DNA from 3 places in the Mycolicibacterium grossiae genome. Region 1 is predicted to be linked to each of the others. Evidence: predicted binding sites of a transcription regulator. Region 1 holds the regulator's gene; each other region holds the start of a gene.

Region 1 (2,262 bases):
GACCGGGGCGATGAGCGTCTGCCCGGCCGCGACACCCGCGGTGTCCAGCTCGTTCAGTTCGCGGATCCGCTCGACCGTCGGGCCGACCGGGGCGTCGGGCGCGATGCGAGCGGCGAGCTGCTGCAGCGACTCCCCCGTCTGGACCTGGACCACGGCCAGCTCCCCGGGCACCGGCGCCGGCGTCTCCGGTGCGGCGCCGAACTGCGCGACCAGGCCGAGCCACACCGTGATTCCCGCCGCGACCAACGCCAGCAGCACCGTGGTGACCGGCGTGATCGGCTTGCGCCGGTGCGAAGCCCGCGACATCAGGACACCGGTGCCGGAGTAGCGCAGCGGTGCGGCGGCCGGCCGACGGCGCTGCGGCGACCGGCGGGCCGCGGGACGCGGACGCACCGGACGGGCGACCAGTTCGGTGGGGTAGTCCCGGGTGATGATCGTCATCGCGAGGCCTTTCGGTTCGGGCGTTTCCGGTCTTTCCGGAAACGGTCGTTCGCCTGTGTGTTCGAAATGTACTCGATCACGTGTTCGATGAATAGAACACGTGATCGAATCGTTGCCGACGATATCCGGGGCCACCGACACGCCCCGGCGACCGCGACACGCGTCGAACACATGTTTGATTCTCGAACGGTCTCGGACTACATTCGGCGCCATGAGTGACAGCAGCGACACGCCGAACGGCGCGGACGCACGTCGTCCCGCCGGCAACGACGCCGGACTGACCGAACGACAGCGCACCATCCTCGAGGTCATCCGCACCTCGGTGACCACCCGCGGCTATCCGCCGAGCATCCGCGAGATCGGCGACGCCGTGGGACTCACGTCCACGTCCTCGGTGGCCCATCAGCTGCGCACCCTCGAACGCAAGGGCTATCTGCGGCGCGACCCCAACCGCCCACGCGCCGTGGACGTCCGCGGCGCCGACGATGCCGTCACGCCGATCGTCGCGACCGACGTCGCCGGCTCCGACGCCCTTCCCGAGCCCACCTTCGTCCCCGTGCTGGGTCGAATCGCCGCGGGTGGTCCCATCCTGGCCGAGGAGGCCGTCGAGGACGTCTTTCCGCTGCCCCGCGAACTGGTCGGCGAGGGCTCGCTATTCCTGCTCAAGGTCGTCGGCGAATCGATGGTGGACGCGGCGATCTGCGACGGCGACTGGGTGGTCGTCCGGCAGCAGAACGTCGCGGACAACGGCGACATCGTGGCCGCCATGATCGACGGCGAGGCCACGGTCAAGACGTTCAAGCGCACGCGCGGCCAGGTGTGGCTGATGCCGCACAACCCGGCGTTCGATCCGATCCCGGGCAACGACGCCGCGATCCTCGGCAAGGTCGTCACCGTCATCCGCAAGGTCTGACGGCGCTAGCCCCTGACGAAGCCGTTCGTCAGCGCGAACTCCTCACTGGCGAACCAGATCTCGGCACGCACGCGGTCGTACTGCACGCTGGTGGGCAGCCAGTAGAGCCCCGTCTTGGTGTCGGCCTTGATCGGGTAGCCCGCCGGTGCGGTGTACGGGTCCCCCTGCGCCAGGCGCAGCGACGTCTGACTCGGTGCGGTGTCGTCGAGCTGGATGGCCGCATGCCGACCGCTGGGCGGGCCGCTCGACGGCTCCGGATCGGCCGCTGCCGAGGCCGCCGCTCCTGCCACCGGCGCGGCGAACGCGTCCTCGAACACCGGGTCGTCGAACTCGTCGCGCGCGGGATCGCCGTCATGGACGTCGTCACCGAAGCCATCGTCGAAGTCATCGCCGAGGCCGTACGCGTCGGCAGCCTCGTCCTCGCGGTCTACGGCGGGCGTCAGGGGTCCGTCGGTCGGGTCGCTACCCGCGTGCCGACCGGTCTCCGAACGGCCGCCGAACAGCTCGTCGAACGCCGCGGTCGCCGGCTCGTCGGCCGCCCCGCGATCGGCCGGCCCGCGATCGGACCCTTCGCCGGGGGACGCCGCATCTCCGGACACCTCGTTCCCGGGTATGGCGTCCTCGGAGACCACCCGCGTCGGTGCGGTGTCGATCGCGTCCTGGTCCTCGTCGAGGTTCGCCTCGGGACCGATGTCCGGTACCGCGGAAGCACCCGGCGCCGGCGCCGGCCCGGCTGCGGGTACGCCGGCCGGGCCGTCGGAGCCCTCACCGGGCATGGCCCATGCGCTCAACGGCACGAACGGTGGCTGGTCGGTCCCGGCCGGGGACTCGGCGGCCGGCACCGGTCCGGACTCGAAGTCCTGGTCGTCGTCGTAGTCGTCGTAGTCGTCGAACCGGTCGAGCGGCGG
Region 2 (2,262 bases), 730 kb from region 1:
AACCCCGCCCAGTACATCCACTTCAGCTCGGGATCGGGCTGGCCGGCGAAGAAGCCGATGAGGAAGATCGGCCCGACGATGCCGCAGACGAACACGAACGCCTGGATCCGCACGTACCGCCAGAACGTCTGCATCGGTGGTCTCCCCGTCGTCGCCGCGGGCTGAGGATACGACGCCCGCGATCCGGACGTGCCGTTGTGCGCGCCGCGCCGACCAGCCGAACGGCTAGGCTGCGCGGGACGCCCGCCCGCCGACGATGCCGAGGTGACCGTGAAGCTGGACCTGCTGAGCCCGACCGTGGAGATCGGGTTGGTCACCACCAACCTCGACGCGATGATCGCCTTCTACGAGGGCTTCCTCGGTCTGGAGTTCCAGGGCGAGATCGAGTTCGCCGAGGGCTCGCAGCGGCGCTACGTCTTCGGCGGCAGCATCCTCAAGCTGGTCACCTACCACACGCCGCCTGCCGCACCGGCCGTGCCCGGCGGCGGAAAGGCGCAGGCGGGGCTGCGTTACGTCACCCTCGGGATCACCGGGCTGCGCCGCGCCGCGGAACTCGTCGAGGAGGCCGGCTACCCGATCGTGGAACCGCCGACGGAGTTCGAACCGGTGCCGGGAATGGGCTGGATGTTCATCGCCGATCCGGACGGCAATGCGATCGAGTTGTTCGGGACGCTGTGACGATGGCGGCCGTCAGCAACGACCTGTGGGAGGTCATGTCGACGGCGCGCACCATCCGCCGCTTCACCGACGAGCCGGTGCCCGACGCCGCGCTGGCGCGGTGCATCGAGGCCGCGACGTGGGCGCCGTCGGGAGCCAACGCGCAGGCCTGGCGGTTCGTCGTGTTGCGTTCCCCCGAGCAGCGGGCCGTCGTCGGCCAGGCGGCCACGCAGGCACTGACGGTGATCGAGGAGGCGTACCGGATGACCCGTCCGGCACCCGACGACCACTCCCGGCGGGCCCGGGACAACCGGGCCACCTACGAATTGCACGACCGCGCAGCCGAGTTCACCTCGGTGCTGTTCGTACAGCAGCGGCTGCGGCTGGCGTCTGACGCGTTGCTCGGCGGTTCCATCTTCCCGGCGATGCAGAACTTCCTCCTGGCCGCTCGCGCTCAGGGCCTGGGCGCCTGCCTGACCAGCTGGGCCTCCTACGGCGGAGAGACGTTGCTGCGCAACGCCGTCGGAGTGCCGGAGGACTGGTTCCTGGCCGGGCACGTCGTCCTCGGGTGGCCGAAGGGTCGGCACGGGCCGGTGCGCCGCCGTCCGTGGCAGGACGCGGTGAACGCCGACCACTGGGACGCACCGGCGCCCGGCATCACCGAAGGCCCGGCGCACGGGACCTAGCACGGGGCACTGACGTTTTTGGGTGTTGGTGCAGGGGTTGTGCACAGTGGTGTGTTCATCCCCAGGCGGGTTCGTGGTTGCGGCGGTGCTCGGTGGTGGCGACTACCGTCGAATGTGTGTTCGATGCGTTGGTGGCTGAGGTGGCTGCCGCCCGGGGTGTGGGGGAGCGGTTGCGGGCGCAGGCGCGGTTGGAGAACGCGGTGTGTGCGGCGCGGTTGGCGTCGATGGCCGATCTGCTCGACCGGGCGTATGCGGTGTCGGGGTCGGCGGCACGCGAGCAGTGGCGGTGTGACAACTGGTCGTCGGTGTGCGCGCAGATCGGCGCGGCTCAGTGCCTGACTGCGGGGCGGGCGTCGGGATTGTTGACCACGGCGGTGACGTTGCGGGAGCGGTTGCCGAAGGTGGGGGCGCTGTTCGCCGAGGGCTTGCTCTCGTATCCGTTGGTGCGGGCGATCTGCACGCGCACGGCGTTGGTGACCGACGCGGCGGCGGTGCGGGCCATCGACGCGGAGTTGGCCGCCGAGTTGGCCGGGTGGGGCGCGAAGTCGGTGGAGCAGACCGAGCGCGACATCGATGCCCTGGTGTTGCGTCACGATCCGTATGCGGTGCGGCGGACCCAGGACGCCGCCCGCGGCACGCGGGTGAGCGTGTACACCGACACCGCCAACGGGGTGGCCTACGTGGACGCGACCGTCGACGCCGCTGACGGGGCGGCGTTCGATGCGCGGGTGGATCGGCTGGCGCGCACGGTGTGCCCGCGCGATCCCCGCACGCTGGATCAGCGCCGTGGCGCGGCGCTGGGGGCGTTGGGGTTCGGGTGGGACCGGTTGCCCTGCCTGTGCGAGCACCCCGACTGCGCGGCCGCCACCCGGCCCGCTGGGGGTGGGGTGGTCATCCACGTCATCGCCCACGCCGACGC
Region 3 (2,262 bases), 1.9 Mb from region 1:
GGTCGCCGCGCTGCGCGCGCACGCCACGCAGGTCACCGTGACGGCCGACGGCACTGCCTTTGCGCTGTCCAACGACCTCGCACAGCCCGTCCTGCACACCGAGCACTTCGTCCTGGCCGCGGGGACACCGGGGGAGCGGGACGACCGGGGGTGGGAAGGCGATCTGCTGTCCGGGGTGAATCTGGGATAGCCGCAGCCGTCGGGGGTAAGCTGCGGACGACGCGCACGCGGAAGGGGCGACGATGGACCCAGACCTGGATCCCAACCTGCAGCACTGGCAGGACCGTCTGGACAACTTCCAGTGGGTGGCCGGCTCGCTCGTCGCGCTGCTCGACAGCATCCCGACCTGACCGCCGCGACTTCGGGCCGGCAGCGGCCGGTCCTCCTCGGCCTGCTCGCGATCGACGGTGTGCTCTCCGCAGTGGCGGGTGCCTTCTTCCTTCCGCTCTACGTCGGGTCGATCCCGCTGCCCGTCAGCGGGTTGCTCAGCGGTCTGGTGAATGCCGCGCTGGTCTGGGCGGCGTCGCAGTGGGCGTCGTCGAACCGGATGGCTGCGCTGCCGTTGTGGACGTGGCTCGCGACCGTGGTGGTGCTGACCGTCGGTGGACCGGGTGACGACATCGTGTTCGGCGGGCCCGGCGTCATGCAGCTCGGGCCGATCGTCCTGATGGTGCTCGGCGCGGCGCCGCCCCTCGCGCTACTGCTCCGCAGGACGTCCCAGCGCGCCTGACGATCGATTCCTGCCACTCGTCGGTCAATCACTGCCAACGGAAATGTTTCCCTTGACCTGCCGGTTCTACCGTGCAGACCACCGCAGCAGCGGTTCGAGGAGAGGGCAGAGATCATGAAGAAGACCACCATCACCAGCGTCATCGCCGCCGGTTTCGCCGCCGCCGTCCTGGGGCTCGCGGGTACCGCCAATGCGGATGTGGCACACCACAATTGGGTGCAGGACATCCACCAGCAGGCGTCCGTCGGTTCGGTCACCTCGACCGTGGGCAACGGCCGCTGACGCAGTTCGACGGAAGGGCGCTCGCCGGTCGGCGGGCGCCCTTCGTCGTATGCGGATGTGGTTCTCGTGTGCGGTTGTCGTTGTCGCGCAACCGTTCTGATTGTCGCTCGACTTCTCAGAGACGTCTCATGATCGGCGTCGCCAAACCCTTAAGATGCGAACGTATGTTCGACTCATGGGGATGGGGGACGTCACCGACGCGCTCACGGCGTTGCGCACCGCGCACGCCGCGCTGGCCGCGTGCGACCCCTCGGAGCTGACCGCGACCGAAGTGCTCACCGTCCTCGACGACCTCGAGGACCTGACCCGCCGGCTGCCCGCCCAGCAGCACCGCCTGCTGACCGCCCTGCAATCCCAGGCCACCGCGACCGATCTGGGCGCGAAGTCCTGGCGCGACGTGCTGGCCACTCGGCTGCGGATCAGCCGCCCCGAGGCCGGCCGACGCCTACGCGACGCCGCCCTGCTCGGCCCGCGGCGCGCCCTCACCGGCGACCCCCTCGAACCCGTCCTAGCCCGCACCGCCGCCGCCCAAGCCGACGGTGTGCTCAACCCCGAGCACGTCGAGGTCATCCGCAAGACCATGACCCGCCTACCCGCCGCGGTCGACGCCCCCACCCGCACCGCCGCCGAAACCGACCTGGTCCGCATCGCCGCCGGCATCGCCCCCGACGAACTCGACCACGTCGCCGCCCGCCTACTCGCTCTGCTCGACCCCGACGGCGCCGCCCCCGACGACACCGACCGCCACCGCCAACGCCGCCTGTCCTACCGCCAACGCCCCGACGGCATGGTCGACCTCACCGCCTGCCTCACCCCCACCGCCTGGGCCACCCTGGAAGCCGTCTTCGCCCGCTGGGCCGCCCCAGGCATGTGCCACCCCGATCACCCCGACCCGTGCACCAGCGGCACCCCCAGCCAAGCCCACCTCGACACCGACACCCGCACCGTCTCCCAACGCCGCCACGACGCCCTCCACGCCATCGGCCGCGCCGTCCTGACCAGCGGCGAACTCGGGCAGCACAACGGGCTACCCGCCACCATCATCGTGCGCACCACCCTGCAAGACCTGCGCCACGCCGCCGGGATCGCCGTCACCGCCGGCGGATCCACCCTGCCCATCGCCGACGTCCTGCGCCTGGCCAGCCACGCCCACCACTACCTCGCAGTCTTCGACCACACCACCGGCGCCGCACTCAACCTGTTCCGCAGCCGCCGCACCGCCTCACCCGCCCAACGACTGATGCTCATCG

What was found. The regulator LexA, encoded in region 1, represses DNA repair genes until DNA is damaged. The targets are predictions, from matches to a motif close to CGAACANNTGTTCG.
Region 2: the regulator LexA is predicted to act here: its motif matches at 1,453-1,466, upstream of FZ046_RS20545 (HNH endonuclease signature motif containing protein).
Region 3: the regulator LexA is predicted to act here: its motif matches at 1,170-1,183, upstream of FZ046_RS26050 (HNH endonuclease signature motif containing protein).

Annotation. Positions count from the first base shown of each region.
Region 1 covers NZ_CP043474.1:3,538,650-3,540,911, reverse strand. Annotated here, with positions in the region: gene FZ046_RS17050 (LysM peptidoglycan-binding domain-containing protein) at 1-441, opposite strand, end outside; gene lexA (transcriptional repressor LexA) at 653-1,354, shown strand; gene FZ046_RS17040 (LGFP repeat-containing protein) at 1,360-2,262, opposite strand, start outside.
Region 2 covers NZ_CP043474.1:4,267,764-4,270,025, forward strand. Annotated here, with positions in the region: gene FZ046_RS20530 (hypothetical protein) at 1-134, opposite strand, end outside; gene FZ046_RS20535 (VOC family protein) at 265-678, shown strand; gene FZ046_RS20540 (nitroreductase family protein) at 681-1,343, shown strand; gene FZ046_RS20545 (HNH endonuclease signature motif containing protein) at 1,475-2,262, shown strand, end outside.
Region 3 covers NZ_CP043474.1:5,460,929-5,463,190, reverse strand. Annotated here, with positions in the region: gene mshB (N-acetyl-1-D-myo-inositol-2-amino-2-deoxy-alpha-D-glucopyranoside deacetylase) at 1-190, shown strand, start outside; gene FZ046_RS26055 (hypothetical protein) at 302-730, shown strand; gene FZ046_RS27575 (hypothetical protein) at 845-1,012, shown strand; gene FZ046_RS26050 (HNH endonuclease signature motif containing protein) at 1,188-2,262, shown strand, end outside.